DNA from 4 places in the Streptomyces sp. NPDC046465 genome. Region 2 is predicted to be linked to each of the others. Evidence: riboswitches for the same ligand, from Rfam matches in the RefSeq annotation. Region 2 holds a riboswitch; each other region holds the start of a gene.

Region 1 (7,439 bases), on a different contig from region 2:
AGAGGATCACGTCGTGCTTGACGCGCTTGGTCTCGCCGTCGGCGAAGGGCTCGCCGTTGGCCGTGCGGGCCAGGAGGCCCGTCGACGACAGGAGCACCCGGCACGGGTCGTCGGCCACCTGCAGCGAGACCGTGGCGGCCGGGGAGCCCGTCGACGCCAGGAGCACGGTGCGCCGGTCGGTGCCGAACTTCTTCGCGACGGCGGCCAGTTCGGCGGAGACCAGCTTGCGCAGCTCCGCGTCCGAGTCCAGGATCCCGGTCAGTTCGTCGATCTCGCCGTTGAGCCGGTCGCGCTCGGACTCCAGCTCGATGCGGTCGAACTTGGTCAGGCGGCGCAGCGGCGTGTCCAGGATGTACTGCGTCTGGATGTCGCTCAGCGAGAAGCGCTCCATCAGGCGCTCCTTGGCCTGTGCGGAGTTCTCACTGGAGCGGATGAGGCGGATGACCTCGTCGATGTCCAGGAGGGCGACCAGGAGGCCCTCGACCAGGTGCAGGCGGTCGCGCTTCTTGCTGCGGCGGAACTCGCTGCGGCGGCGCACCACGTTGAACCGGTGGTCGAGATATACCTCCAGGAGCTCCTTGAGGCCGAGGGTGAGGGGCTGGCCGTCCACCAGGGCCACGTTGTTGATGCCGAAGGACTCCTCCATCGGCGTCAGCTTGTAGAGCTGCTCCAGGACGGCTTCGGGGACGAAGCCGTTCTTGATCTCGATGACTAGACGCAGGCCGTGCGCGCGGTCGGTGAGGTCCTTGACGTCGGCGATGCCCTGCAGCTTCTTCGAGCCGACCAGGTCCTTGATCTTGGCGATGACCTTTTCGGGGCCTACGGAGAAGGGCAGTTCGGTGACGACCAGGCCCTTGCGGCGCGCCGTCACGTTCTCCACGGAGACCGTGGCGCGGATCTTGAACGAGCCGCGACCCGATTCGTACGCGTCCCTGATGCCGGTCAGGCCGACGATCCTGCCGCCGGTGGGCAGGTCGGGCCCCGGCACGTACTTCATCAGGGTCTCGAGGTCGGCCGCCGGGTGCTTGATCAGGTGGCGGGCGGCGGCGATGACCTCGCCGAGGTTGTGCGGCGGCATGTTCGTCGCCATGCCGACGGCGATGCCGGACGCGCCGTTGACCAGGAGGTTCGGATACGCGGCGGGGAGGGCGGTGGGCTCCCTCTCCTGGCCGTCGTAGTTCGGCTCGAAGTCGACCGTGTTCTCGTCGATCGACTCCGTCATCAGGGAGGTGGCGTCGGCCATCCGGCATTCGGTGTACCGCATGGCGGCCGGCGGGTCGTCGTTTCCGAGCGAGCCGAAGTTGCCGTGGCCGTCCACCAGGGGGAGGCGCATCGAGAAGGGCTGGGCCATGCGCACCAGCGCGTCGTAGATCGACGCGTCACCGTGCGGGTGCAACTTACCCATGACCTCGCCGACGACGCGGGCACACTTCACATAGCCGCGGTCGGGGCGCAGGCCCATCTCGTTCATCTGGTACACGATCCTGCGGTGCACCGGCTTCATGCCGTCGCGGGCGTCCGGCAGGGCTCGTGAATAGATGACCGAATACGCGTACTCGAGGAAGGAGCCCTGCATCTCGTCGACGACGTCGATGTCGAGGATCTTCTCCTCGTACGAGTCGTCGGGCGGCGGGGTCTTCGTGCTGCGGCGGGCCATCGCTGCTGCGGCTCCTTCACCAACAAGTGCGGGATCTGACGCCGACCATTGTGGACTGTCCCACTGACAACGCAGACCACGACCCGTGCACCGGCGGTGTCACACGCGACTACGCCGAGGGCGGAGCGGGAACTTCGTCAGGTGCTGACACGCTTGCATACAGTGGCAGGACTGGCAGCAATTGTTCTGATCCAGCGATGATCCAGCGATCGAAGGGACGTACATGCCCATGGGTCACACGGCCACAGCCGAGGCCGGCTCCGGCGGCCTGACAGCGACCGAGCACCGGCTGGCCAACGGCCTGCGCGTGGTGCTCTCCGAGGACCACCTGACCCCGGTCGCCGCGGTCTGCCTCTGGTACGACGTCGGCTCGCGCCACGAGGTCAAGGGGCGAACAGGCCTTGCGCACCTCTTCGAGCACCTCATGTTCCAGGGCTCGAAGCAGGTGCACGGCAACGGCCACTTCGAGCTGGTCCAGGGAGCGGGCGGTTCGCTCAACGGCACGACGAGCTTCGAGCGCACCAACTATTTCGAGACCATGCCCGCTCATCAGTTGGAGCTGGCCCTGTGGCTCGAGGCCGACCGGATGGGCTCGCTGCTCTCCGCGCTCGACGAAGAGTCCATGGAAAACCAGCGCGACGTCGTCAAGAACGAGCGCCGCCAGCGCTACGACAACGTCCCGTACGGCACCGCCTTCGAGAAGCTGACCGCCCTCTCGTACCCGGAGGGCCACCCCTACCACCACACGCCGATCGGCTCCATGGCCGACCTGGACGCGGCCACCCTGGAGGACGCGCGCGCGTTCTTCCGCACGTACTACGCGCCGAACAACGCCGTCCTGTCGATCGTCGGAGACATCGACCCGGCACAGACGCTCGCCTGGGTCGAGAAGTACTTCGGGTCGATTCCCGGACACGACGGCAAGCAGCCGCCGCGCGACGGCTCCCTGCCCGAGCGCATCGGCAAGGAGCTGCGCGAGGTCGTCGAGGAGGAGGTGCCGGCCCGCGCCCTGATGGCCGCCTACCGCCTCCCGGAGGACGGCACGCGCGCGTGCGACGCGGCCGACATCGCCCTCACCGTCCTCGGCAGCGGCGAGTCCTCCCGGCTCTACAACCGCCTCGTGCGCCGTGACCGCACCGCGGTCGCCGCCGGGTTCGGCCTGCTGCGCCTCGCCGGGGCGCCCTCGCTCGGCTGGCTGGACGTCAAGACGTCCGGCGACGTCGAGGTCCCCGTCATCGAGGCCGCCGTCGACGAGGAACTGGCCCGCTTCGCCGCGGAGGGCCCCACTCCGGAGGAGATGGAGCGCGCCCAGGCGCAGTTGGAGCGTGAGTGGCTCGACCGGCTCGGCACGGTCTCGGGCCGCGCCGACGAACTGTGCCGGTACGCCGTCCTGTTCGGTGACCCACAGCTCGCCCTCACCGCCGTGCAGCGCGTCCTCGACGTCAGCGCGGCAGAGGTCCAGGAGGCCGCCAAGGCCCGTCTGCGCCCGGACAACCGCGCGGTGCTCGTGTACGAACCCGTGACCGTCGCCGACGAGGACGAAGAAGCCGTCGAGAACGCTGAGAACGCTGAGGACGCCGAGGAAGAGGAGGCGGCGAAGTGACCGAGGCCGCGATGCAGTTCCATCCACAGCCCCAGGGCGGCACGGCCAAGCCCTGGGCCTTCCCGGCGCCCGAGCGCGGCACGCTGCCCAACGGCCTCACCGTGCTGCGGTGCCACCGTCCGGGCCAGCAGGTCGTCGCCGTCGAGATCCACCTCGAAGCGCCGCTGGACGCCGAGCCCGAGGGCCTCGACGGCGTCGCCACGATCATGGCGCGGGCCTTCAACGAGGGCACCGACAAGCACTCCGCCGAGGAGTTCGCCGCCGAGCTCGACCGCTGCGGCGCGACGCTCGACGCGCACGCCGACCACCCGGGCGTGCGGGTCTCCCTGGAGGTCCCGGTCTCCAGGCTCCCCAAGGCGCTCGGCCTGCTCGCCGACGCCCTGCGGGCCCCCGCCTTCGCGGACAGCGAGATCGAACGGCTCGTACGCAACCGCCTGGACGAGCTCCCGCACGAGGCGGCCAACCCGGGGCGCCGCGCCGCCAAGGAGCTCTCCAGGCAGCTCTTCCCGGCCGCCTCGCGCATGTCCCGGCCGCGCCAGGGCACCGAGGAGACGGTCACGGCCATCGACTCGGCGGCGGTGCGTGCCTTCTACGAGAAGCACGTCCGGCCCGCCACGGCCACCCTGGTCGTCGTCGGCGACCTGACCGGCACCGACCTGGACGCCGTCCTCGCGGACACCGTCGGCGCCTGGACCGGGTCCGCGGGCGAACCGCGCCCGGTGCCGCAGGTGACCGCCGACGACCGCGGCCGCGTCGTCATCGTGGACCGCCCCGGAGCGGTCCAGACGCAGCTGCTGATCGGCCGCGTGGGCGCCGACCGGCACGACCGCGTCTGGCCGGCCCAGGTCCTCGGCACGTACTGCCTGGGCGGCACCCTCACCTCCCGCCTCGACCGCGTCCTGCGGGAGGAGAAGGGCTACACCTACGGAGTGCGGGCGTTCAGCCAGGTGCTGCGCTCGGCGCCGGACGGCACGGGCGCCGCGATGCTCGCCATCAGCGGCTCCGTGGACACCCCGACCACGGGTCCCGCGCTCGACGACCTGTGGAAGGTCCTGCGCACCCTCGCCGCCGAGGGCCTGACCGACGCCGAGCGTGATGTGGCCGTGCAGAACCTGGTGGGCGTGGCCCCTCTCAAGTACGAGATGGCAGCCTCCGTAGCGGCCACTCTCGCCGACCAGGTCGAGCAGAACCTGCCGGACGACTTCCAGGCGCAGCTGTACCGGCAGCTGGCCGCCACCGGCACCGTGGAGGCCACTGCCGCCGTCGTGAACGCCTTCCCGGAGGACCGCCTGGTGACGGTCCTCGTCGGGGACGCCGCACAGATCGAGGAGCCCGTCAGGGCGCTCGGTATCGGTGACGTGAGTGTGGTCACGGGCTGAGTGACAGTCAGGACATATCGGGACCCCAGTGGCCACTTCGGCCGCTGGGGTCCTCATATGTCCGAATTACTATGGAGGTTGCCTGTCTGCCCTGTGGCGTGCGCTACAAAAGTCGAGTTCTGTTTGTCGAACGAAAGACGCCCCGTTTAGCGTCGGTCCGGCTGTTCGTCGCGCAGTACGCCGCATCCGCGGCACCGGACAGTCATCGCCGAGTCCCCGTACGGCGCGAGCCAGGGGAGCCGGGGACCCACATGTCCCCTGGGGTGAATCGGGCACCTTGCCGTTGAGGCGAGGAACCCGTAGGAGACCTTCCTGCTCCGAACCCGTCAGCTAACCCGGTAGGCGAGAGGGAAGGAAAGGATCACCCGCCACATGGCGTTCACCCGTGCCACCGGGAAGCACCGTCGTCCGAGCCGCCTCACGCGGACCACCGCGAACGTCGCGGGTGTCGCGGCGCTCACCACCACCGGTGTCATCGGAGGCCTTGCCGCCCCGGCGCTCGCCGCCGCCGACGAAGCGGCCGTGGAACACACCGGCCTCACCCAGGCGATATCCGTCGGCGACTCGCTTGCCGAGAACATCGGCGCCCAGGCCGCCGCCCAGCGCCAGGCCGCCGACGACGCCGCTGCGGCGAAGAAGGCCGAAGAGGCCGCCAAGAAGAAGGCCGCGGAAGAGAAGCGCAAGGCCGAGGCCGAGGCCAAGGCGAAGGCCAAGAAGGAGCGCGAGGCCAAGGAGCGCGCCGCCCGCGCGGCCGAGCGCAAGCGCCTGAACACCTACGTCGCCCCGGTCGACGGCTCCTACGTCTCCACGGGTTACCAGACCGGAGGCGCCATGTGGTCCTCCGGCAGCCACACCGGCATCGACTTCCACGCGGCCTCGGGCACCTCCGTCCACGCGGTCGGCTCCGGCACCGTCGTCGAGGCCGGCTGGGGCGGGGCCTACGGCAACAACGTGGTCATCAAGATGAACGACGGCACGTACACCCAGTACGGCCACATGTCGTCCCTCGGCGTCACCGTCGGCCAGACGGTCACCCCCGGGCAGCAGATCGGCCTCTCCGGCTCCACCGGCAACTCCAGCGGTCCGCACCTCCACTTCGAGGCCCGCACCGGCGAGGAGTACGGCTCGGACATCGACCCGATCGCGTACCTCCGCGGGCACGGCATCAACGTCTGACGCGCGCGGCCCAGCAGCACTCCACCGAAAGCCCCGGCTCCTGGCGAGCCGGGGCTTTCGCCGTTGCCTCCAGCATTGTCCAAAAGGTATCCATGAATTTTGGCCCGCTGTCGGAAATTTCCGCGCTCTGCAATAGAGTCACGGAACGAACGTCGGTCGACCGCGTTATGCGGGGATGAAGGCGGAGGTCCGGGTCATGCGTGTTCCCGCGCATTCGGTATGCACGGCCATTCGGGACGACATCGTCGCCGGCGTGCACGAAAGGGGCGGCCGGCTCGCCGAGGAAGTTCTCGCGCGCCGGTACGGCGTCTCCCGCGTCCCCGTGCGCGAGGCCCTGCGCACCCTGGAGGCCGAGGGTTTCGTCGTCACCCGCAGGCACGCGGGCGCGTGCGTCGCCGAACCCACGGAGCAGGAGGCCGCGGATCTCCTGGAGGTCCGCACGCTGCTCGAACCGCTCGCCGCGGCGCGCGCCGCGCAGCGCCGTACGGACGCACACCTCAAGGTCCTGCGCGGACTGGTCAGGCTGGGCCAGGAGCGCGCCAGGAGCGGGCGGGGGGAGGATCTGCGGCCCCTGGGCGGCTGGTTCCACGAGACGCTCGCCCAGGCGTCCGGCAGCCCCGGCCTGAGCGCCCTGCTCGTCCAACTGCGCCACAAGGCCGCCTGGATGTACGTCGTCGACAGCCCGGCGGCGCCTGCCGACTCCTGGGCGGAACACGCGGCGATCGTCGACGCGGTGGCCCGCGGGAACGCGGAGCGGGCCAGGGCGCTCACCGCAGCGCACGCCGCGCGGGCGACGGCCGCGTACCGGCCGCGTCATGTCCGGCGGCCCGGCCGCGGCCGGGTGAGCGATTCGCAACATGGCGTCAACACGGTGAGCCTCCAGAATTAACGGAGACGCCGTATACAAAGGGAAGGTATTTCCCGGCCCTCATTTGTGCTGCGCTTGCCGCCATTTGTGCTGTGCGCCGCGTGTGCCTTGCACCTTCAATTATGCGCAGGCAAACGTCGAGGGGGTCACCCGGAATTCCGGGTGACCCCCTCGACGTGTTTCCAGGAATGTGTCCTAGACCGTCTCCGGGAGCTCCTCGAGCCCCTCCGAGACCAGCTTCGCCAGACGGTCGAGGGCGGCGTCCGCACCCTCGGCGTCGGAGGCGAGCACGATCTCCTCGCCGCCCTGGGCGCCCAGGCCGAGCACCGCGAGCATCGAAGCGGCGTTGACCGGGTTGCCGTCGGCCTTGGCGATCGTCACGGGCACACCGGCGGCCGTGGCCGCGCGGACGAAGATGGAGGCGGGTCGGGCGTGAAGGCCCTCGGCCCAGCCGACGTTGACGCGGCGCTCAGCCATGTGTTGCTGCCCTTCCAGATGTCTCACACTTGTCTAGACCATTGTCGCATGCCGTTACGGGTGCTCCCGTCGGACATACGTCCGCTCCCGTTCGCCTTCGACGCGACCTAGCCTGCCCCGGCCCCGGCGGCCGCGCGACCCGTACCCTGGCCCCATGCAGACCGCGTCGGATCAGCAGGATCGGCACGACTATCCCGCCCACTGGGAAGCCGATGTGGTGCTGCGCGACGGAGGTACCGCCCGGATCAGGCCGATCACGGCCGAGGACGCGGACCGCCT
Region 2 (7,439 bases):
GGCCCTGGCCGCCGCCTGGGGCGGAAGGGCAGCCCCGGCTTCTGCTTCTGCTTTTGCTTCGGCTTCGGTCCCGGCCTCGTTCTCCGCCGTCGGCTCCGGCTTGGTGGTGGTGTCGTCGTCGTCCTTCTTCAGGCCCGCGGCGAACACGGCCATTGCCGCCATGAGTCCCTGCGTTCGGAACGTCTCCTTTACGCGCCCGATGAGTGCGCGATGGTCGGAGGCGTCCGGCAGGACCATGACCACCGGTGGCTCGTGCGCCACGACGCGCTCTATACGTTCGGGATGGGCGGTGAGCAGATGCAGGGCGGCGATCGCGCCCGAACTGGCACCGAAGACCCGGGCGGGCTCACCGGGTGACAGGAGCTCCAGGACGCGCAACGCGTCGTCGGCGTGCTCGGCGACGCTCTGCTCGGCCTCGGGGTCGTCCAGCGTGCTGCGCGACATCCCGCGCGGGTCATAGGTGGCGACCGTGTACTCGGCGGCGAGGCCGTTGGCGACGGCGTCGAAGGAAGCCGCGCCGCCGGTCCCTCCGGGGATCAGCAGCAGGAGGGGGCCCTGGCCGCGCACTTCGTAGTGCAAGGTCGCGCCGTTCACGCGCAGGCTGCCGATGGACGGGGCGGCCATTGCGGGTATGTCGGTGGTGCCGGTCATGAGGAGTCTCCTTCTCGGGACGGGGGCCAGTGCTCCAGGAGGGCGTGCAGGGCGTCGAGGGCGCGCACCCAGGACTGCTGGGGCGAACGCTGGTGTGCGAATCCGCCCGCGGCCTCCAGGGCGACGAACCCGTGGAACGTGCTGCGCAGCAATCGGACCGCGTCGGTCAGGTCCGGCTCGGCCAGTCCGTAGCCGCGCAGCATGCCGTACGTGAGCTCGGCCGCGCGCCGGGGGCCGGGCGCGTTCGCGGCCAGCTCGGGGTCGATCTGGATCGGGGTCTGCGTCGCCATGTAGCGGCCCGGATGCCGGTGGGCGTACTCCCGCCACGCGTTCGCGAAGGCGACCAGCGCGTCTCTGCCCGACCGCCCGGCGGTCGCCTCCGCGATACGGATGGTCTTCTCGTCCGCGGCGAGCAACGCGATCCGCCCACGCAGATCTTCCAGACCGCGAACGTGCGTGTAAAGGCTCGCGTCCTTCACGCCCAGCCGCCGTGCCACCTGCGACATGGTGATTTGGTCGAGCCCCACCTCGTCCGCAAGATCGGCGCCCGCAATCGTCACGCGCTCCGCGGTCAGTCCTGCCCGCACCATGTGCCCTCCACATCGCCCTGGGGTGCCTAGGGGCCCTAGGTTAAACCTAAGACCCCTAGGCATGGCAAACGGAACGATGGGGGTGAGGGCGGGGGTGGGGTGGGGAGTGAGGGGGAGGGCCGGGGGGCGGGGGGCTTTACGAGGCGTCGGTGTAGGTGACCGCGGTGCGCTTGCACTGGCCGGACGCGAAGACGGCGATGGCGTCGAGTTCGGTCGGGTCCGCCGCCAGGTCCCAGCGCAGCTTCGTGGCCACCCACTCCGAGAGGTAGCGACAGTGCGCGGAGGGCAGCGGCGGCAACCACTGTGCGGGGTCCCGGTCGCCCTTGTGCCGGGCGGTACGGGTGGTCACGGCGACCAGGGACGCCGGTGCGCCCAGATCGTTGGCGTAGGCCTCGCGGCGATGCGCGCTCCACGTGGAGGCGCCCGAGTCCCAGGCCTCGGCGAGCGGAACCATGTGGTCGATGGCGAGCTTGCGGGCGTTTTCGACCTCTTGGTTGTCGTAGTACGAGAGCCACTCACCACCCGTGATCCTGCAGCCCGCGCCGACGGACGGCTCCTCGCTGGCCTCGGCGATCAGCACCTCGGCGCGGGTGTTGCAGCCGTCGGACTTCTTCGCACCGGCGTTCCAGTGCTTGAACGCGGCGCGGGCATAGCCCTCGCGGCGCTCGTCGGAGGCGGGGATGCGGTGCACGGCATCGGCCAGTGTGGTGGTCTCGGTGGGAGCGGCCGTGGGGAGGGACGGGGGAGCGGTCTGTGCCGGTGCCGGTGTCGGCGCGAGGAGAGGGGTCAGGGACAGGCTGAGCGCGGCGAAGCCACGGATGAAGTTCTTGATCACTCAGCCAGGCTGGGCGGCCATCGGCGGTACGTCCCGGACGCCTGGCGGCGCCTGATCCGAGTGGAGGAATCGATTCACCGCAGAAACGTTGCGCCCGGTGGGCGGGGGCGTTCACTTCGAGAGCGTGGGCGCGCGGGCCGCCGGTAGAAATGCAAGTGCTTTGAGGGGGAATAGCTCTGACGGGGCGTTGGTAAGGGGCAACGTGTAGTTTCTTGAGGTTCCCTGGTTGCTGGTTGCCGGTTCCCGGTTTCTGCGGTTAGTGGAGTTCTTACAGTTGGGGAAATCCCGCCGAACGAGGGGAACGCCGCGTGACCTCCGCTGTCTGCCAGCGCCCGGCCGCATGCCTGTCGCCTTTCGGAAGGACACCGAAAAGTTGGACGCGGGAAAGCCGCACCGTGCGACGACGGCGGTCGGAGCCGGGCGATGAGTGCGGAGAGCAGAATCTCGGGCAGTTCCGTCGACTCCGTCGACGCGTCTCCGGGTGGGGGGTGCTTCTAGGAGGAGATGGTTCCGCGCGGTGTCGACGAACGGCCGGTCGGCGTCGCCGATGCTCCACCGCGTCAGCAGGTCGGGGGCCGCGGCGAGTTCTCGGGCGGAGTGGGTGACGGGCGCGGTCGGGACGAACAGCATGACGTGCCCGGCCACATCGGCGATGTCGTCCCATTGGTGCACCGCGCCTGGAGCGACTCAGACCACGGTCCGCTCCTTGAAGGGGTGGCAGAGGAAGGCCACCGTGACGGAGCTGTGGCCGACGTCGACGATGGCCAGGACGTGGAAGTCGGCGCGTCGCGTGCCGTCGTCGTTCAGTTCGCGAAGGCGGCCGAACGTCCTCGTCTCGACAGCGGCGGCACCGCGCCCGACGGGCTGATAGATCGTCTGCCGGATCGCGGTCACGTGTCCGGTTTCCACCGTAGGGTGGCCAGTCACGCCGATGCCTCGGCAGAGGCCGCGACGTACTCACTGTCGACTTTCGCGGGTGGAGCCGCTCAGCCGGGCTGCCCGGTCCGTACACGCTCCGCAGGCTCACGGACGACACACTCGCCGTGATCGCCGACGTTGGGCATCAGCGACTACTTACTCGTCGGACACTCCATGGGCGGCAAGGTCGCGCAGCTGACCGCGGCGACCCGGCTCGCCCGCCTCCGCGGGATCGTCCTCGTCGGCTCCGGTCCTGCGAAGCCCGCCGAGGGGATCACTCCCGCGTACCCGGAGGGCCTTTCCCACGCCTACGACTCCGACGACTCCGTCGCCGGCGCGCGGGACGACATCCCCACCGCGACCGAACTACCCGAATCGATCAAGGCGCGGGTCTCGACCGATTCGCGTACTCGCACCGATGCCGCCCGGACGGAGTGGACGCTGCGCGGCATCGCGGAGGACATCACCGAGCACACCCGCATGATCGGCGTCCCCGACCTCGTCGTCGCCGGAGAGAGGGACCGCGTCGAGCCCGTCGACGTGCTCCTCGCCAATCTGCTGCCCTACCTCTTCGGGGCCGAGTTCACGGTGATCCCGAACACGGGTCATCTGATCCCGCTGGAGGCTCCGGCCGACCTCGTCGGGGCGATCACGGCCTTCGCACCGGTGGCCTGACCGGTGCGGCGCCGCACGCCGCGCCGCACACCTCGCCGCAGGAGAGCGGGAGGTCAGTACGGTCCGTCCACGTTGTCGATCGAGCCGTACCGGTCGGCCGCGTAGTTGCAGGCGGCGGTGATGTTGGCGACCGGGTCGAAGCTGTCCGTCGACGTGCCGGGCACGTGGTAGGCGGCGAAGGTGGGGCCGATGACTTGCAGGAGCCCCTTGGAAGGGGTCCCGGCGGCAGCGTTGGAGTCCCAGTCGTTGGTGGCCAGGGGGTTGCCTGAGGACTCGCGCATGATGTTGCGGTGGATGCCCTCGTACGAGCCCGGGATGCCGTGCTGGGCCAGGATGTCGAGCGATTCGTTGATCCATCCGTCGAGGTCGTCCGTGTAGGACTTCTGCGCCGGGGGAGCGGCGGGCTCGGCGGCGAGGTCGTCCTGGCGCTCGGAGCGGTCCGCCCGCTCGGCGGACGCGTTGGAGGCGGTCGGCTTCTGGGCGGGCTCGGCCGCGCCCGTCTGGCCGAGGGTGAGCTTGAGGCCCGGGTGGATCAGTCTCGGGTCGCCGCCGAGGACGCCGCGGTTGTCCTGGTACAGCTTCTTCCAGCCGCCGGTCAGGGAGTGCTCCTGGGCGATCCTGGAGAGGGAGTCGCCTGCGGCGACCACGTAGGTCGCGGGGGCCGCGGCGGGCTTGGCGGCCGAGTCGGCCTGCGCCGCGTCGGCGGTGGTCGCGCCGAGCACCGGGAGGACGAGCACCGTCCCGCCCGCGCCTGCGGCGGCGATGCCCCGGCTGAGCGAGTTGGACTTGGGGCGGCGGTGCTTTCCCTTTGCAGGCATGACGAATTCCTCTCCGTCGCCTGCGAGGTGAGCTGTCGGGTTCGGACGGGAGATGTCCGGTCGCACCGATATGGCGACTTCACCCCGAGCCGTTCCGGAATCCGGATCGGCGGCTTACCTGGGTTCCCCGCTCCTGCCGTGCGTAAGTGAGTGAGTGGTTGAGTGGGTTTCCGGACAGCGGCAGGATTCGGCGTTCCATCCGGATTGGCGGTGACGTTAGACGAGAAAGTCAGAACGGAACAAGGCCAAAATTGTGAGGAGGAATGTGCCGAAGTGGTTCCGGGCAATCGAGCCGACCCCGGCGCCTTTGATCGAATAGACCCAACTCGCTTTGGGCGGAACGGGAATGAGCTTCAAGCCGCCTCTGTGAGCCTGAACGGACGATGTGACTCATTTCACCGGATGGGGTGTGGGTCGAAATTACCTGGAGCACGCAGGCCACTTTTCATTCCAGAGCGGACATTTCACCGGTCGTGTCGGCCTGGTCGGGCCCGCCCTATGGCTGATCGAAAAGCTGGATGATTCCGCCCCGCGTCACGCAGGCTTGTGGTCGGTCGTATGACTAGGCCTGGCTGGTTCTGGCAGCTTCTGGTTGAGCCGTGATGACGAGCCGTGATGACGAGCCGTGGTGACGGCGCGCGCCACTTGGCCTCGCGTCCCGGGCGGGCTGAGCGGGTACGGATGCGGGTACGGATTAGGTGTCGGCTCGGGTTCCTAGACGTTTCGGGGCTCTCAACTCTCTATCGGGCAGAAGGAGTTGTCGTCGACGATGGAGGAGTCGAGCGCCGTGGGTGACAATGTGTGGCTGATGGCCCTCACGTACGTGCCGGTCCTGGGCACGATGGCGGCCGCGCTTGCGTACCGAGTGCGGGAGCGGGCCCGTTGGGCTGCGGTCGTTGCCGTGCTGCGCCTGTCACCCGGCGGGACGCGGGTCCGTTTCAGAACGCAGGATGCTCAGGGGAGGGCGATGAGCGAGTGGGAGATCACCGTCCCCGCGGCCGGAAGGGCTGGTGTCGGTGACGAGCGATACCGGTGAGCGACCGCCTGCTGCTGACGGGTACTCGGACGACTACTCGGACGGGTGGAGCGACGCGTGTGTAGTGCGGGTCGAGACCCTCTTCCGGAGGTACGGCAAAGTGGTGCTCCGTAAAGCGACTGTGGCTGCCGCGGGGAACAGCCACGACGGCTGGGAAGGTTGCCAGCATGCTTTCGTGCAAGCGGGGGAACACCTGCGCAAGCCAGGAGCAGAGGAGATCAGGAACTGGCAGGGCTGGCTCGTCAAGACCGCGGTCCGGCACGCGATGTCGGTATATCGACGCGGGGTCGAGACGGTCCCACTGGGGGAGGAGACGGACCGGGACGGCGGTGCGATGCCGGTCGAGGACCAAGTGGCGGTGAGAGAGACGTTCCGTAACCTCCTGGAAGCCATCGGAGAGCTCTCGGAGCGTCAGCGGCAGGCTCTGGTCCTCGTGCACATCGCGGGATGTTCGACCGACGAGGCGGCCCAAGACATGGGAGTCACCAGCAGCACAGTACGCAACCTGATTCACCAGGCCCGCAGTCGGCTGGCTGTCGTGAGCGGGGAGACGAGCGATGCGTGATGAACCGGATGTGACCGGCGACGAGACTTTGACCAGGGCACTTGAGGCCACCGAAGGTGCGGTGGGGCAGGCGCTCGAAGAGACCTTTGACAGCGAGGCGGGTCTGGAGCGGATCCGGGCGCGCTTGGGTCATGTTCCTGGCCCGGGTCCTGGCCCTGGCCCGGGTCCTGGCCCTCGGCCGCACGACCGATCGTACGAGCGGCCGCAAGACCAGACGCATGATCGGCCGGGTGACTGGGCGGGCGGCCGGTCGGGTGGCCGGTTGGGGCCTTCGGCCGCGTCGGAAGGCGTACGGAGGCTCGCCGGGCGACGTCGACGGGAGGTCGTCGCCGTGCTGCTGTTCAGCGGCGGTCCCATTTTCGAGAGCTCGATTCCGCTCTCCGTGTTCGGAATTGACCGTGAGGACGCGGGGGTCCCCCGGTACCGCCTGCTGGTGTGCGCGGGCGAAGAGGGCCCGCTGCGCAGCACCGGCGGGCTCGAACTCAGCGCCCCCTACGGCCTGGAGGCCATTGCGCGGGCCGGAACCGTGGTGGTGCCCGCCTGGCGGTCCATCACCTCGCCCCCGCCGAAGGAGGCACTGGACGCCCTGCGGCGCGCGCACGAAGAAGGGGCGCGCATCGTCGGCCTGTGCACTGGGGCCTTCGTGCTGGCGGCCGCCGGGCTGCTGGACGGGCGGCCGGCCACCACGCACTGGATGTACGCGCCGACGTTGGCCAAGCGCTATCCGTCGGCACACATCGACCCGCGCGAACTCTTCGTGGACGACGGCGACGTACTGACTTCGGCGGGCACGGCGGCAGACATCGACCTGTGTCTGCACATCGTGCGCTCCGACCACGGCAACGAGGCGGCGGGAGCCCTGGCTCGTCGCCTGGTGGTGCCGCCGCGCCGCTCCGGCGGGCCGGAGCGCTATCTCGACCGATCGCTGCCCGAGGAGATCGGCGCGGACCCGCTCGCCGAGGTCGTCGCGTGGGCCCTGGAACACCTGCATGAGCAGTTCGACGTGGAGACCCTGGCCGCGCGCGCGTACATGAGCAGGCGCACCTTCGACCGCAGGTTCCGCTCGCTGACCGGCAGTGCGCCGCTGCAATGGCTGATCACCCAGCGGGTGCTCCAGGCCCAGCGGCTCCTGGAGACTTCGGAGTATCCGGTGGACGACATCGCGGGACGCTGCGGCTTCCGCTCGGCGGTGGCGCTGCGCGGGCACTTCCGCAGCCAGCTCGGCTCCTCGCCCGCCGCGTACCGGGCCGCCTACCGTACTCGGAGGCCGAGGCCGCAGGAAGGCAGCGACGGGTCGGACAACGGCCCGGCGGTGCCCACGCAGGGCAGGAGCGCTACGGCGGCGACCTCG
Region 3 (7,439 bases), on a different contig from region 2:
GCCCGCACGGTCGCGGAGTACCAGAGGTACGCGACGTCGCTCGCGTTCCTGCGCCACCGAGGCCGCCGCGGCCGGGCCGGGGCCGACTTCGTCGTACGGGAGCGGGAGCTCCTCGAAAAGCTGTGGGAGCGCCGCGAGCCGGCCCGCCCCGCCCTCGCGTACGCGGCGCGGGCGACGGCGCCGGTCATGCTCCCCGCGCAGTACGCGGGGTACGGGCACCCGCCGTACGGGTACCCGCAGCTCCATCCCGCCTACGGCTATCCGACGGCGTACGAGAACAACCCTTACCGCTCCTAGGCGGAGGCCGCCGTCAGGCGTGCGAGCTCCGAGTCCGTCAGCTCCAGGTCCGCCACCGCGAGGAGCGCGGGCAGCTGCTCGACCGTGCGCGCGGAGGCGATCGGCGCCGCGACGGTGGGCTGGGCGGCCAGCCAGGCGAGCGCCACGGTCGCGACCTCGGCGCCGCGCTCGGCGGCGATCCCGTCGAGCGCGGCGAGGACGCGGTCGCCGCGCTCGCTGCCCACGTACTCCTCGACCCGTCCGCTGCGCGCGCTCCGCACCTGCGCACCGGGGCGGTACTTGCCGGTCAGGAAGCCGGACGCGAGCGCGTAGTAGGGGACGGCCGCGAGGCCGGAGCGCGAGGCGACCTCCTGGAGCGGGCCCTCGTAGGTGTCGCGGGAGACGAGGTTGTAGTGCGGCTGGAGCGCGACGTAGCGCGCGAGGCCCTCGCGGTCGGAGAGGTCGAGGGATTCCTGGAGCCGTTCGGGCGTGATGTTGGAGGCGGCGATGGCCCGCACCTTGCCGTCCCGCACCAGCTCGTCGAGCGCGCCGATGATCTCCTCGACGGGGACCGAGGGGTCGTCGTAGTGCGTGTAGTAGAGGTCGATGTAGTCGGTGCCGAGGCGGCGCAGGGAGGCCTCGGCACCGGCCTTGATCGTGGCCGGGGAGAGGCCCTTGAAGTCGGGGTGCGCACCGACCTTCGTGGCGAGGACGACGTCGGAGCGGTTGCCGCGCTCGGTCAGCCACTCGCCGACGAGGGTCTCGGACTCGCCGCCCTTGTTGCCCTCCACCCAGGCCGAGTAGGCGTCGGCGGTGTCGATGAAGTTGCCGCCCGCGGCGGTGTAGGCGTCGAGGACGGCGAAGGACGCCGTGCGGTCGGCGGTCCAGCCGAAGACGTTGCCGCCCAGGGCGAGCGGGAAGACCTCGAGGTCGGATGAGCCGAGCTGGCGAAGAGAAGTCATACGTTCCGCAACGTCCGGGACGGAAACGGAATTCCATCTCTGACACGACGAAACCGGCGGCCCTGGCGTCGGGGGGGTTGGCGCCAGGGCCGCCGGAGTTGAGGGCGCCCTCAGGGGTCGGTCAGGGTGCGGTCAGGGGTTGAGGCCCTTGCCCTGCAGCCAGCCCAGCGGGTCGATGCCGGTGCCGTCGGGCGTGTGGACCTCCATGTGGAGGTGCGGCCCGGTGACGTTGCCGGTCGCGCCGACGCGGCCGATGACCTCGCCGGTGGTGACCTTCTGCCCCGCGCTGACATTGAGCGAGGACTGGTGGCAGTACCAGACCTCCGTGCCGTCCTCGAGTTCGAGCACGGTGCGGTAGCCGTACGCGCCCGCCCACCCGGCCTCCTTGACGGTGCCGGTGTGCACCGCCTTGAGGGGGGTACCCGTGGGAGCGGCGAAGTCGAGGCCGGTGTGGTGACCGGAGGACCACATGGCGCCGGAGTCACCGAAGTGCGAGGTGAGGGTGTACGAGGAGGTGGGGATGGCGTAGCTCTTGGCGAGCTTGGCCAGGCGCGCGGCCTCTGCCTTGGCCTTGCGGGCCTCCTCCTCCTTCTTCTTCTTGGCGGCGGCCTTGGCCTTCGCGTCCTTCGTGGCCGCCTCCTGCTGGGCGGCGGCCTCCCCGGCGGCCTTCTTGACGGCGGCGTCCTCGGCCGCGGTCCGTACGGCGGTGTCCGCCTGGTTCTGCTGGTTCTCGGCCTGGCGCATGATGCGGGCGCGCAGCGCCTCACCCGCGTCGGTGGTGCCCTGCTCGGCGTCGGCGGTGCTGACGCCCGCCGCGGTGAGCGGGGCCGCCGCGGCAGCGGTCGCCGTGGAGTCCGACGCGTCGTCGGAGATCAGCGAGCCCACGCCGGGCAGCGACTTGGCCGCGGGCAGCGAGTCCGCGACGGTGTCCATGCCCGGCAGGTCGGGCATCGATATGGAGACCGGCGGCTTGCCGTCCTGCGCGGTGGCGATGCCGCCCGCGCCGACGGCGGCGATGACGCCCACGCCGAGGACGGTGGAGCTGCGGGCGAGCCCGCCGCCGCCCTTCTTGTGCACACGGTGCCTGCCGCGGACGGGACGGACGGAATCCTCGGTGGGGTTCCACTCCTCGAAGGAGTCGTCGTCGTACGTACCGAAGTCATCGTCATTCGGTATGTACACGGCTTGGGGGGCAGGCCGGTTGGACGCCACTGGGGCGCACTCCTTTCCTTCCTTCTCGCCTACCGGGTTAGCTGACGGGTTCGGAGCAGGAAGGTCTCCTACGGACACCTGGCACGGGTGCACGGATGCACGGTGCGCAGATGCCTGATTCACCCCAAGTTGGTGGTTCCCCGGCTCCCTTGCGGGATTAGGCGCGTGCGCGCGGAGCCGCCTCTAGTGACGGCTGGGACGACCGCGCTGCGTTATCGAACGTTAATAGACAGCGGGTCCGTATTCCAAGCCGTTCCGGTTGATCGTTAGCTTCACATTCTCTTGACAGTACGTCAGTTGGTGTGCGGAGGGATGCCCTTCAGTCACGGGACGTGATGTCCGGGTCCCCGGCGACGGGCCGCCGCACCGCGAGCAGCGCCATGTCGTCCGTCATCCGCCCCCCGGTGTGCCGCCGCACCTCCTCCGCGAGCGCGGCGAGCAGCGCGCGCGGACCGCCGCGGCCCGGGAAGATCCGCCCGCCGAGCCGGGTCGCGGGATCGTAGAACTCCCCCGCCGCGTCGCGCGCCTCCGACAGGCCGTCCGTGTAGAGGAGCAGCATCGCGCCGGGCGGGAACTCCGACTCGTCCGCCCGGTCCGGCCAGACCCCCAGCTCGCCCATGCCGAGCGGCAGCGCGGGCTCGGTCGCCGACAGGACGCACAGCCGGCCGTCCCCGCGCAGCAGCAGCGGCGACGGGTGCCCCCGGTTGATCAGCCGTACGGCGCCGCCGGCGTGGTGGATCTCGGCGAGTACGGCGGTCGTGAACCCCTCGAACTGGTCGAGTCCGTCGCGCCGGGTGCCCTCGCGGGCGAGGGCCCGCTCCAGGCGCTGCGCCACCGCCTCCAGCGTCGTCTCCTGCTCGGCGGCCTCCCGGAAGGCGCCGATGACGACGGCGACCGCCGCGACCGCGCCCATGCCCTTGCCCCGGACGTCACCGACGATGATCCGCACGCCGTACGGGGTGTCCTGCACCGCGTACAGGTCGCCCCCGATGAACGCGTCGGCCTGCGCGGCCTCGTACCGCGCCGCGATGTCGAGCCCGCCGATCCGCGGATCGGGTTCGGGCAGCACGGCGCGCTGGGTGGTCTCGGCGATGGAGCGGGCGTTGGCGAGCCGGTCGTTGCCGCGGCGCACGACGCGGTTGATGACGATGGCGAGGGCCGCGACGGTGACCACGGTGAGCACCTCGGTGACGGCCTCGACATGGCTGCTGACCGGGTTGCCGAAGTGCAGGAAGAGGACGGCTGCCGTGGCGGCCACGCCGGTCAGGACGGTGCTGAGCTGCGAGTAGAAGGGGGCGGCGATCAGCGGGGCGGCCGTGTAGAGGGGGGCCGCGGTGAATTCCGGCGGGGTCGACACGTCGTACACGACGCCGATGATCAGGAGCAGGAGGGGCAGGGAGCGGACGAAGGCCCGCTCGTGCGCGGTGGCACCCCTGTCCCCGGCTTCCGCTCGCTGCCCCACCGCTTGTCTCCCGCCGACTCCGCACCCGTCACCGAGTCCATCACCGCGCCCATCACCGCGCTCCACTCAGGGTTCCCCCGAGGGGGAGCGGGGGCGACCTGGCGCGGTCCGACCGGGTTACGGGAGAGGAGTACGGGCAGCGGTACGGAAACAAGTGCGGAAAACACCTAGGGCCCGGAACCATTACTGGTTCCGGGCCCTAGGCCTTGAGTAGCGGGGACAGGATTTGAACCTGCGACCTCTGGGTTATGAGCCCAGCGAGCTACCGAGCTGCTCCACCCCGCGCCGTTGAATGCAACTCTACGCCATTCGGAGGGGTGCGTCGAACCACCTCAGGCGTTGCCCGCGTGCGTGAGCGTCTCCCAGGCCACGAAGAGGCCGTCCGTCCCCTCCGGCCGCCCGCGTTCCGTGTACCTCTCGGTCTCCGGCAACTCCAGGTGCAGCCGCCCCCGCAGGTGGTTGAGGCCGACCTCCGTGTCGGGCCCCATGTCGCGCTGCACCCGGCCGCCGCACAGCCAGCCCGGCACCGGCGCGCCCAGCTGGTACTTGGAGTGGAACTCGAAGGCGGCCCGCAGCCGGTCCTCGGCCTCCCCGTACAGGTCGACACCCTGATGCCAGGCGGTCTCCGCCATGTGGGAGGCCGCCGCGAGGGAATAGCTGGCGTGCTTGAAGTTGCGACACGTCTCCTGGGACAGCCCGTCGGCGAAGGTGCCCTGCCCGAACCAGTACCTCTTCAGCTCGGCCGCGGTGTCGATGCCGCTGCCCTCCGGCGAGACCGGCAGCTTCCCGTCCGACTCCAGATAGAAGTAGGCGGGCACGCGCGTGCGGAAGTGGTGCACGGACTTCTCGAACGTCGCGTGGTCGTCGAGGAAGACGGCCATCGCCATGGTGGCGTCGGCCATCACCAGGTCCCAGTTGCCGTTGAAGTCGGCGGAGCCGTTCTCGACCTGTGGCAGGTAGGCGTTGCGGAGCATCCGCTCGAAGCGCAGCAGGTTGCCGTCGTTCCAGCCGTCGTACGTATAGCGCACGGCCTCGGCGGCGCGTGCCCAGGAGGAGGCGGCCCAGGCGGTCTGTAGCCCGGCGTTGGCCTCGGTGTGCTTGGTGATCACCTTCGCCCAGGCGTCCATGATCTGCACGGCCTTCTCGGCGTGCGCGCGCTCCCCGGTGATGTTCCAGAGCAGCGCCTGCGTGTACGCGGCCAGGGCGTCCTGGCGTTCCTCGACGCAGCCCTTGCCGGGGCGGGTGTCGGGCGGGCACTCCACGACGGGGTAGGGGGTGGCCCGGTAGTCGTCCGCCGCGTACTTGCTGGCCCGCATCTGCTCGTACGCCTTCAGCCAGGGCTGCTCCCGCGCCCGTACGTGGGCCTTGACCCGCTCGAGCTGCTCCTTGCTGACCAGGACGCCGGGGTGCTTGAAGGCCAGGTCGAGGGGGCGAGCCGCGGCCGTACGGGTGTCGGGGCCACCGGAACCGCCGCCGCCTCCGCAGGCTGCGGCGAGGGCGACGAGGAGGGGCGCGAGGAGGAGCACGATGACGCGCCGCCCGCGCCGCTCGTGCCGCTCATGCCGCCCGCACCGTCCGCGCCGCCCTCTGCCACGTACGGCTGCTGCCATGCTGCACCTCCGGTTCGGGCCCACTGCCCCGGCAGTTCAGCGTGGCCCGGGGCGCGGGCGGGCGCACCGCGGGGCTGCTCCGTTCGGGCGGTACCCGGCACTGGGGGCGTGCGGCCCGGCGCGCTGGGTGGTCTCGGCGATGGGGGCGTGCGGCCCGGCACCGGGGACGTGCGGCCCGGCACCGGGGACGTGCGGTCCGGCACTGGGGGCGTGCGGCCCGGCACCGGGGACGTGCGGCCCGGCGCTGGTGGCGTGCGCCCCCCGTACGCCCCTCAGATCACCGGCGGGCGGCCGAGGCGCGTCAGCCGCCACACCGTGCGCCAGCGCATGGGCCTGCGCTCGCCGCACGGCGTCCGCAGCCCCTCGACGAAGCCGCCCGCCCAGGCGCGCAGGCCCGGCAGAGAGCGGGTGCGGGCGAGGGTGAGGAGGGTCCAGATGCCCAGGTGGACGGGGATCAGTGGGAGCGGGAGGCCGCGGCGGACGAGCCAGACGCGGTTGCGGGCGGTGTTGCGGTAGTAGACGGCGTGCCGGGCCGGGGAGGTCTTGGGATGCTGGAGCAGCAGGGCCGGCTCGTAGAGGATCTTCCAGCCGTCGTCGACGGCCCGCCAGGCCAGGTCGGTCTCCTCGTGCCCGAAGAAGAACTGGGCGGGCCAGGTCCCGGTCCGGGCCAGCATGGGCATGGAGAGGGCGTGCCCGCCGCCGAGGAAGGCGGTGACCAGGCCGCGGCGCATCGGGTCGGTGGCGCGCAGCCGGGGGATGTGGCGGCGCTGCGTCTCGCCCGTCTCGTCGGCGATGCGGAAGCCGACGATGCCCAGGTGCGGGTCGGCGGCGTATAGGTCGCGGATCCGGCGGAAGACGTCGTCCGCGACGAGCAGCCCGTCGTCGTCGAGTTCGATGACGACGTCCACGTCGCCGAAGTCCGCGAGGTGCTCGATGGCGACGTTGCGGCCGCCCGGGCAGCCGAGGTTCTCGTCGAGATCGACGGCGGTCACCTTGCCGGGCAGGGGCGGGAGTTCGGGGAGGGGCGAGCCGTTGCCGACGATGACGACGCGGTCCGCAGGCACGTCCTGCATGGCCACGGACGCGAGCAGCGCGTCGAGTTCTCGGGGGCGGTTGCCCATCGTGATGACGGCGACGCCCAGGCGCGGCAACGGTGGCTGAGGCACTGCGGTCCCTCCAGAGGTGCGAGGTGCGGGGGAAGTCGGCCAGTCAACACCACGGCGCCCCGCGGGGCCGAAGCCGGGCGGGGCGCGGTGGTGTCGTACGAGGGGGCCGGGGGGCCGGGGGCCGGGGGGCCGGGGGGGAGTCGGGTGGTCAGGCGGCCGTGGTCAACTCGCCGCTGTGGGTGGCCTCGTCGTGAGCGTCGGCGAGGGCCTGCTCCTCCGTGAGGCCTTGCTCCCCCGTGGGGGACTTGCTGTCCCGGATGAGGACGAGGGCGAGGATCGCGGCGGCCAGGACACCCGCGGCACCGGTCCAGAAGCTGGCGGACATCGCCTCGGTGAAGGCCTCGCGGGCGGCGGTGGCGAGGGCGTCGTCGCCGGTGGCGGCGGCCAGGGCGAGCGCGTCGGGCACCGAGTGCCCGGCCTGCGCCGGGGCGGAGGCGGGCATGGCGTCGGTGTAGGTGCTGGAGAGGACCGTGCCGAGGACGGCGACGCCGAGGGCCGCACCGGCCTGCTGGACGGTGTCGTTGAGGGCGGAGCCGACCCCGGCGTGCTCGGCGGGCACGGCGCTCATCAGCGCGGCGGTCGCGGCGGGCATCGCGAGGCCGCCGCCGATGCCGATCAGGACCATGGCCGCGGCGAGCATGCCGAACCCGGCGTCCGAGGGCAGGGAGGCGAGGGCGCCGAAGCCCGCGGCGATGACGGCCAGGCCCGCGGCGGTCATGGGGCGGTTGCCGATCTTGCTGCCGAGGGTGGC
Region 4 (7,439 bases), on a different contig from region 2:
CCTGGTCGTACGGGATACGGGAGTGGTGGATCGCCCGCCAGTCGTACGCGTCGAGGCCGAGCGCGATCGCGGCGACCGTGGTCACCGAACCCGCCAGGCCCACGAGCGTGCGCGCCTCCTTGAGGGGGACCGTCCGCTCGGCGAGGTCGAGCGCCGCCTCGATGTCGGCGCGGATCGCGTCGAGCTGCTCCGGCGCGGGCGGATCGGTGACGACTCCGTCCCGTACGAGATGGCGTTCGGTCATGCGGACGCAGCCGACGTCGACCGAGCGGGCCGCCTGCACCCGGTCGGTGCCGACCACGAACTCGGTGGAGCCGCCGCCGATGTCCACGACCAGGTAGGGCGTGGCCAGGTCGTCCCGCCCCGTCAGCTCCTTGGTCGCGCCGGTGAAGGAGAACTCCGCCTCCTGGTCGCCGCTGATGACCTCCGGCTCGACGCCGAGGATGTCCAGGACGCCGCGGACGAACTCGTCGCGGTTCTCCGCGTCGCGGGACGCGGAGGTGGCGACGAAGCGGACGCGCTCGGCGCCGTGCTCCTTGATGACGGCGGCGTACTCGCGGCAGGCCGCGAAGGTGCGCTCAAGGGCGTCGGGGGCGAGGCGGCCCGTCCGGTCGACGCCCTGGCCGAGCCGGACGATCGTCATCCGGCGGTCCAGGTCGACCAGTTCGCCCGTGCCGGGGTCGGCGTCCGCGACGAGCAGGCGGATCGAGTTGGTGCCGCAGTCGATGGCGGCGACGCGGGTCACTCGGCGCCCCCGGTCCCGGCGCCCTCGGTCCCGGCGCCCTCGGTCCCGGCGCCCTCGGTGGCGCACGGCGTGACGCAGGGGCCCTTGGCCCACCACTCGGGAAGCATCGCGATGGCCTCGTCGCCCAGCGGGTTCACGCCGGGGCCCGCGGCCAGGGAGTGGCCGACCAGGACGTGCAGGCACTTCACGCGGTCCGGCATGCCGCCCGCGCTCGGGAAGCCTTCGAGGACCTCGATGGCGTCGCGGCGGGCGATGTAGTCCTCGTGCGCGGCACGGTACTGCTTCGCCAGTTCCTCGTCCGTCGTGAGCCGCTCCGACATCTCCTTCATGACGCCGTTGGCTTCCAGCGTGCCGATCGCGGACGCGGCCCGCGGGCACGTCAGGTAGTACGTCGTCGGGAACGGCGTGCCGTCCGGGAGGCGCGGCGCCGTCTCGACGACGTCCGGCTGTCCGCAGGGGCAGCGGTGCGCGATGGCCCGCAGGCCGCGCGGCGGGCGGCCGAGCTGCTGCTTGAAGGCCTCGACGTCGGCGTCGGTCGGCTCGGTGCGCTGGGTGCTCGGCGGGGGCGTTTCCATGCCTGTCTTTCGTGTCAGTGGGTCAGTCGTCGGAGCGGTCGGCCTTGTCGACGCCGTCCCAGACGTTCGAGTACCAGGGGCGCGAGGCCGCCCCCCGGTCCGTGCGCCGGCTCTTGGCCGCCGCGGGGTCGATCACCGTGAAGCCGGTCTCGCCGGGCATCACGTAGTGCAGGCGGTCCCGGACGCGCTGCTCCGCGAACGCGTCGTCCTGCCAGCGGGCCTTCTCGTCGCGCAGCTTCTCGACGTCCGCCTGCTGCTCGGCCTGCTGCCTGCGCAGGTCGTCGATCTCGGCGCGCTGGGAGACGTACTGCCGCATCGGGTACGCGAGCGCGACGACCAGCGAGCAGAGCACGAGCGCGAGGAGGGCGGCGCGGCCGGTGAGCCGGGAGCGGCGGGCCTGGCGCTTGGTCTGGGAGCGGTAGACGCGCTCGGCGGTCTGCTCGCCGAGCAACCGCAGCCGGGTCGCGGTGGAGAACCGGTCCTTGGTCCCGGCCTTGGCCATGGTGCGGTCTCCCCAGAGCAGCGCCTACACGTACGTACGTCCCCGCACACGGTACGGGACCGGGTGCGGGGACGTACGTAACTACGTGGCTGCTGCTGGCCGCTGCTGTTTGCCGCTGCCCGCTGCTGCGTGCTACTCGGCGGAGCGGAAGCGCGGGAAGGCGCTGCGTCCCGCGTAGACCGCGGCGTCGTCGAGGATCTCCTCGATGCGAAGCAGCTGGTTGTACTTGGCGACGCGCTCGGAGCGGGCCGGGGCACCGGTCTTGATCTGGCCGCAGTTGGTGGCGACGGCCAGGTCGGCGATGGTGACGTCCTCGGTCTCGCCGGAGCGGTGCGACATCATGCACTTGAAGCCGCTGCGCTGGGCCATCTCGACGGCGTCCAGGGTCTCGGTCAGCGAACCGATCTGGTTGACCTTGACGAGCAGGGCGTTGGCCGAGTTCTCCTCGATGCCGCGGGCCAGGCGCTCGGGGTTGGTGACGAACAGGTCGTCACCGACGAGCTGCACCTTGTCGCCGAGCTGCTCGGTGATGGTGTTCCAGCCGGCCCAGTCGTCCTCGAACAGCGGGTCCTCGATGGAGACCAGCGGGTACGAGGCGACGAGCTCGCCGTAGTACTCGGTCATCTCGGCGGCCGAGCGGGACTTGCCCTCGAACTCGTAGGAGCCGTCCTTGTAGAACTCGGACGCGGCGACGTCGAGGGCGAGCGCGATCTGCTCACCGGGGACGTAACCGGCCTGCTTGATGGCCTCGAGGATGAGGTCGAGCGCGGCACGGTTGGAGTCCAGGTTCGGGGCGAAGCCGCCCTCGTCGCCGAGGCCGGTGGAGAGGCCCTTCTCCTTCAGCACCTTCTTGAGGGTGTGGTAGACCTCGGTGCCCCAGCGCAGGGCCTCGGAGAAGGACTCCGCGCCGATCGGGGCGATCATGAATTCCTGGATGTCGACGTTCGAGTCGGCGTGCGACCCGCCGTTCAGGATGTTCATCATCGGGACGGGCAGCAGGTGCGCGTTCGGACCGCCGAGGTAGCGGAACAGCGGCAGGTCGCTGGCCTCGGAGGCGGCGTGCGCGACGGCGAGCGAGACGCCGAGGATGGCGTTGGCGCCGAGCGAGGCCTTGTTGTCGGTGGCGTCCAGGTCGAACATGGCCTGGTCGATCAGGCGCTGCTCGGTGGCGTCGTAGCCGACGAGCTCCGGGCCGATCTGCTCGATGACGGCGAGGACGGCCTTCTCGACACCCTTGCCCTGGTAACGGTTGGGGTCACCGTCACGGAGTTCGATGGCCTCGAAGGCACCGGTGGAGGCACCGGACGGAACGGCGGCACGACCGGTGCTGCCGTCGTCGAGGCCGACCTCGACCTCGACCGTGGGGTTGCCTCGGGAGTCCAGGATTTCCCGGGCTACGACGACGTCGATGGACGGCACGAGCATCTCCTTCTGGGAGTGTGACGCGTATACGCAATTACGCAGACCGTTTCGGCCTGCGTCTCCTGAGCCTAACGGGCTCCGGGGCTTCAGCCAGCCGACCGCCCGTCCCGTGGGACGAACAAGAGGCCAAATCCCCTGGAAACAGGACGATGGACCGCTTTTCTACTCGCTAGTAGCGAACAAGCCGGGCGGCCAGGCCCGAACGGGACTGCGGGATTCCGGCGGCGGACATGGCCCCGCCCCGGTGCGTACGGGGGATACGCGCACCGGGGCGGGGAGCCCGTGGGGACGGGGGCGGCCGTGCGTCCGCCGAGGCACGGCCGGGTGGAACCGGGAGCTTTAGCTCAGGTGCAGCTGCTGGCCCGGGTAGATCATGTCGGCGTTGTCGATGATGTCGCCGTTGAGCTTGTAGACCTTGTGCCAGCCGCCCTTGACGTGCTTGGCGTCGGCGATCTTGGACAGGGTGTCGCCCGTCTTGACCTTGTACTCGCCGTCGCCCTTCTTGACCGTCTTGCCGGTCGGGGTCTCGACGGTCTTCTTGCTCTCGGTCTGCGGCGCGGGCTGCGGCTTCGGCGCGGCCTGCTTCGGCTGCTCCGGAGCGGCCTGCTGCTGCGTCTGCTGCGGCTGCGGCTTGGACTCCTGCTGCTGCGGGGCCTGCTCCTGCGAGCCGCCACCGCTGTTGTTCGACGCGCCCGAGAGGCCGACGCCACAGCTCGGCCAGGCACCCTTGCCCTGACCCGCGAGGACCTTCTCGCCGATCTCGATCTGCTGGGCCTTGGAGGCCTTGTCGGCGGACGGCGCGTACTTCGTGCCGCCGTACGCGGACCAGGTGGACGGCGAGAACTGCAGGCCGCCCTGGTAGCCGTTGCCGGTGTTGATGGACCAGTTGCCGCCGGCCTCGCACTGGGCGACGGCGTCCCACTCGGAGTCGGTGGCGGCGGAGGCCGAACCGGCGGCCATCAGCGGGGCAGCGACCGCGACACCGGTGACGCCCGCGAGCGTGGCGACCCGAGTGGCCTTGGACGGACGGCGGTGCTTGCCCTTGCTGGAAAACAGCATGAGTGATCCCCTCACCGACGCCTGCGAGGTGAGCTGTCGGGTTCGGGCCGATGTGGTTGCCCGGTCGCACTTCTCGAGTGCGACTTCACCCCTAGCCGTTCCCGTCCGTCTCCCGGCCCACCGGCCTCTCGGCTGGTGGCCGCTCAACGGACGGACCCGGCACTTACCTTGGGTCCCCCGCTCCTGCCTACGGCGCTCGAAGCGACGACTGTTCCCGTCCGGCCGTTGGCAGGATTCGGCGTACCGACCGGCGGGGCCCACCAGTGGCGAGCGGTGACGACGGTAATCACGTCTTCCACACAATTTCAAAGACGATCAGGGCTTCTGAGACCCATGTCTCACTTGCGCCAAACCAGACATACACCGCGAAGGCCCCAGCCGACTCTTCGTCAACTTCCGTTACTTTTCGCCCAGATCGAGGCTCTGACCGGGGAGAATGAGGTCCGGGTCGCCGCCGACGGTCTTCTTGTTCTCGGTGTAGAGCTCGTGCCAGCCGCCCTCGACGTCGAGGTCGTCCGCGATGACCGAGAGGTTGTCCCCGGAGCGCACCGTGTACGTCCCGTCGGCGACCGCGCCGGTGCGGGCCTCGCCGCGCGACGCGTGGCGTCCGGGACGGCCGCCCGCGCTCTCGCTCTCGTCCGCGCTGTCACCGCGGTGGCGCCCTGCGGAGGCGTCAGAGCCCTCGGAGGAGGCGGTGGCGTCCTCGGGGTCGGGCGAAGTGCTGCCCTCCTCCCCGGACTTGCCGGAGCCGCCCTTGCCGTCGGCGTCGCCGGCCTCGCCCTTGCCGCCCTTTTCGCCGGACTCGCCGGACTCGTCGTGATTCTTGTCTCGTGCGTCGCTTGCGTCGCCGGAGGGCTTTTCCGGGTCGGCGGACGGGTCGTCAGAGGGATCGGCGGAGGGATCGGCAGAGTCGGAGGGGTCGGCGGATGGCTCGCCCTTCTCACTCCCCTTCTCCTTGCCCTTGTCCTTGTCCTTGGAGCCCTCGGGCTCGTCGGTGCCGGTCGAGTCCGAGGGGTCGGACGGCTCCCCCGTGACGGGCGCGCCCGGGTCCACGTCGGCCGCGGCGCCGCCGTCGGTGAGCCCGGCGATCGGGGCGCAGCTCGGCCAGGCGGCGGTGCCCCGGTCACCGAGGACCTTCTCGGCGACGGATATCTGCTGGGACTTGGAGGCCTGGTCGGCGCTGGGCGCGTAGTCGAGGCCGCCGTGGCTCTCCCAGGTGTCCTGGGAGAGCTGGAGCCCTCCGTAGTACCCGTTGCCGGGGTTGGCGCTCCACGCGCCGCCGCTCTCGCACTGGGCGAGCTTGTCCCACGTGTCGGTGGTGGCGGCGCTCGCGCTGGTGGCGGCGAGCAGCGGGATGGCGATGGCTGATCCGGTGACGCCTGCCGCGACGATGAGAGCCGGGGCCTGGCGGGGGCGTCGGTGACGACCTTGACCGGAGAGCATGCGGTTGCCTTTCGGGAGACTGCGACGACGGCTTGGGCGCCCGGGGGGCGCCCAAGTCGTCGTGAACGTAGCCGCAGTCGAACGCTTGTCACAAGTCGATGCAGCGGAGATCACGTGAACATCACAGTCGTGACGGGCCGTCAGCCTTCGGTCGACTGCTGTGCGTTTGTGAACTCCACGGGCAGCGTGCGCAGTCCCCGCATGATCAGCCCGCCACGCCACCGCAAATCGGCAGGATCCGCCGCCAGTTGCAGGTCGGGGAGGCGCCTGAGCAGCGTCGCGAGGGCGGTCCGGCCCTCCAGACGGGCGAGCGGAGCACCGAGGCAGTAGTGGATTCCGTGCCCGTATCCGAGGTGCTGGTTGTCGCTTCGGGAAAGGTCGAGGGTGTCGGGCCGGTCGAAGCGGGCCGGGTCGCGGTCGGCGGCGGCGAGCACGACGAGAACGGGATCGCCGGTCGCGATGTCCTGCCCGCCGACGCTCAGGTCCTCCGTCGCGAACCGCCAGGTGGCGAGCTCGACGGGCCCGTCGAATCGGAGGAGTTCCTCGACGCCGGTCTCCAGGAGTTCGGTGTCGCCCGCCGCCAGCGCCCGCTGCAGCCGTTCGCGCTGCTCGGGGTGGGTGAGCAGCGCGTACAGGCCGTTGCCGATGAGGTTGACGGTGGTCTCGAAACCGGCGAAGAGAAGGATGAAGGCCATGGCGGCGGCCTCGTTCTCGGTGAGGTGCTCGCCGTGGTCGGAGGCCTTGATGAGGCCGGAGATGAGGTCGTCGCCCGGTTCGAGGCGTTTCCTGTGGATGAGCTCGGCGAGGTAGCCGCGCATCTTCTTCACCGACCGCGCCACACCGCCCCTGGGCCCGCCGCCGTGGCGGATCATCATGCCCGCCCAGTCGCGAAAGTCGTCCTGGTCCTCGCGGGGGACGCCGAGCAGGTCGCAGATGGCGTAGATGGGGAGGGGGAAGGCGAACTCGTGGATGAGGTCGGCGGTCCCCACGTCTCCGCCGTGCTTGCCGTCGCCGTTCTCGTGGTCGCCGTTCTCGTGGTCGCCGTTCTCGTCATCGCCGTGCTTGTTGATGAGCGTGTCGATGAGCTGGTCCGTCAGCTCCTGCACGCGCGGCGCGAATTCGGCCACGCGGCTCGGCGTGAACGCCTTCGCGACGAGTCGGCGCAGGCGGGTGTGGTCCGGCGGGTCGATGTTGAGCAGATGCGTCATCAGCTCGGCCTTGCGCTCGCCGGGGATGCCGGTCTTGCCCTTGGCGTGGGCGGGCTCGGAGTGGTGGGCCGGGTTCTTGCTGAGCCGCTGGTCCGCGAGGGCTTGGCGCGCGTCCGCGTACCGGGTGACCAGCCAGGCCTCCACACCGCTGGGGAGCGTGGTGCGGTGCACGGGGGAGTTCTCGCGCAGCCAGGCGTACGCCGGGTAGGGGTCGGTGGCGAACTCCCAGGTGAAGAGTTCGGGCTGCGGGGGCGGGGGCGGGGGCGTCCCGGGGGCGGGGGTGGCTCCTGCGGATGCGGCTCCTGCGGGGCAGGTCGCGGGCGGCTGGTCTTGCATGCGGTCGACGGTATCCCTCGCCGGGGCGGGCGGGACGTCGCGTACAGGTCCTAGCCGGGGTCCATGCCCGCGTCCAGGCCGGGGCCCAGGATCGGGTCCAGGCCGAGTTCCTTGCCGGTCGGGCGCAGCAGGCCCTTGAGGCGCCGGGT

Evidence for each region. Region 2 has a riboswitch for cyclic di-AMP ahead of ABZ953_RS34475 (LysM peptidoglycan-binding domain-containing protein). Riboswitches for the same ligand answer to the same signal wherever they lie in the genome.
Region 1: it holds a riboswitch for cyclic di-AMP, as region 2 does, so the genes downstream of both, ABZ953_RS37720 (M23 family metallopeptidase) here and ABZ953_RS34475 (LysM peptidoglycan-binding domain-containing protein) in region 2, are expected to answer to the same signal.
Region 3: it holds a riboswitch for cyclic di-AMP, as region 2 does, so the genes downstream of both, ABZ953_RS07555 (M23 family metallopeptidase) here and ABZ953_RS34475 (LysM peptidoglycan-binding domain-containing protein) in region 2, are expected to answer to the same signal.
Region 4: it holds a riboswitch for cyclic di-AMP, as region 2 does, so the genes downstream of both, ABZ953_RS21790 (transglycosylase family protein) here and ABZ953_RS34475 (LysM peptidoglycan-binding domain-containing protein) in region 2, are expected to answer to the same signal.

The regions. Positions count from the first base shown of each region.
Region 1 covers NZ_JBEYZK010000044.1:7,454-14,892, reverse strand. Annotated here, with positions in the region: gene ABZ953_RS37735 (DNA topoisomerase IV subunit A) at 1-1,657, opposite strand, end outside; gene ABZ953_RS37730 (pitrilysin family protein) at 1,887-3,260, shown strand; gene ABZ953_RS37725 (pitrilysin family protein) at 3,257-4,639, shown strand; cyclic di-AMP (ydaO/yuaA leader) riboswitch at 4,836-4,999, shown strand; gene ABZ953_RS37720 (M23 family metallopeptidase) at 5,012-5,815, shown strand; gene ABZ953_RS37715 (GntR family transcriptional regulator) at 6,012-6,704, shown strand; gene ABZ953_RS37710 (HPr family phosphocarrier protein) at 6,879-7,160, opposite strand; gene ABZ953_RS37705 (GNAT family N-acetyltransferase) at 7,315-7,439, shown strand, end outside.
Region 2 covers NZ_JBEYZK010000030.1:55,905-63,343, forward strand. Annotated here, with positions in the region: gene ABZ953_RS34450 (alpha/beta hydrolase) at 1-624, opposite strand, end outside; gene ABZ953_RS34455 (WHG domain-containing protein) at 648-1,241, opposite strand; gene ABZ953_RS34460 (HNH endonuclease family protein) at 1,378-2,076, opposite strand; partial or broken gene ABZ953_RS34465 (AraC family transcriptional regulator) at 2,475-3,009, opposite strand; partial or broken gene ABZ953_RS34470 (alpha/beta hydrolase) at 3,021-3,669, shown strand; gene ABZ953_RS34475 (LysM peptidoglycan-binding domain-containing protein) at 3,723-4,487, opposite strand; cyclic di-AMP (ydaO/yuaA leader) riboswitch at 4,492-4,646, opposite strand; gene ABZ953_RS34480 (hypothetical protein) at 5,275-5,523, shown strand; gene ABZ953_RS34485 (sigma-70 family RNA polymerase sigma factor) at 5,504-6,088, shown strand; gene ABZ953_RS34490 (helix-turn-helix domain-containing protein) at 6,351-7,439, shown strand, end outside.
Region 3 covers NZ_JBEYZK010000004.1:20,881-28,319, forward strand. Annotated here, with positions in the region: gene ABZ953_RS07545 (PrsW family intramembrane metalloprotease) at 1-297, shown strand, start outside; gene ABZ953_RS07550 (aldo/keto reductase) at 294-1,238, opposite strand; gene ABZ953_RS07555 (M23 family metallopeptidase) at 1,371-2,450, opposite strand; cyclic di-AMP (ydaO/yuaA leader) riboswitch at 2,462-2,624, opposite strand; gene ABZ953_RS07560 (PP2C family protein-serine/threonine phosphatase) at 2,770-3,912, opposite strand; tRNA gene ABZ953_RS07565 (tRNA-Met) at 4,124-4,197, opposite strand; gene ABZ953_RS07570 (alginate lyase family protein) at 4,245-5,522, opposite strand; gene ABZ953_RS07575 (glycosyltransferase) at 5,795-6,643, opposite strand; gene ABZ953_RS07580 (MFS transporter) at 6,837-7,439, opposite strand, start outside.
Region 4 covers NZ_JBEYZK010000013.1:182,930-190,368, reverse strand. Annotated here, with positions in the region: gene ABZ953_RS21810 (Ppx/GppA phosphatase family protein) at 1-745, opposite strand, end outside; gene ABZ953_RS21805 (DUF501 domain-containing protein) at 742-1,320, opposite strand; gene ABZ953_RS21800 (septum formation initiator family protein) at 1,343-1,822, opposite strand; gene eno (phosphopyruvate hydratase) at 1,955-3,241, opposite strand; gene ABZ953_RS21790 (transglycosylase family protein) at 3,584-4,303, opposite strand; cyclic di-AMP (ydaO/yuaA leader) riboswitch at 4,307-4,508, opposite strand; gene ABZ953_RS21785 (transglycosylase family protein) at 4,703-5,746, opposite strand; gene ABZ953_RS21780 (cytochrome P450) at 5,887-7,290, opposite strand; gene ABZ953_RS21775 (hypothetical protein) at 7,341-7,439, opposite strand, start outside.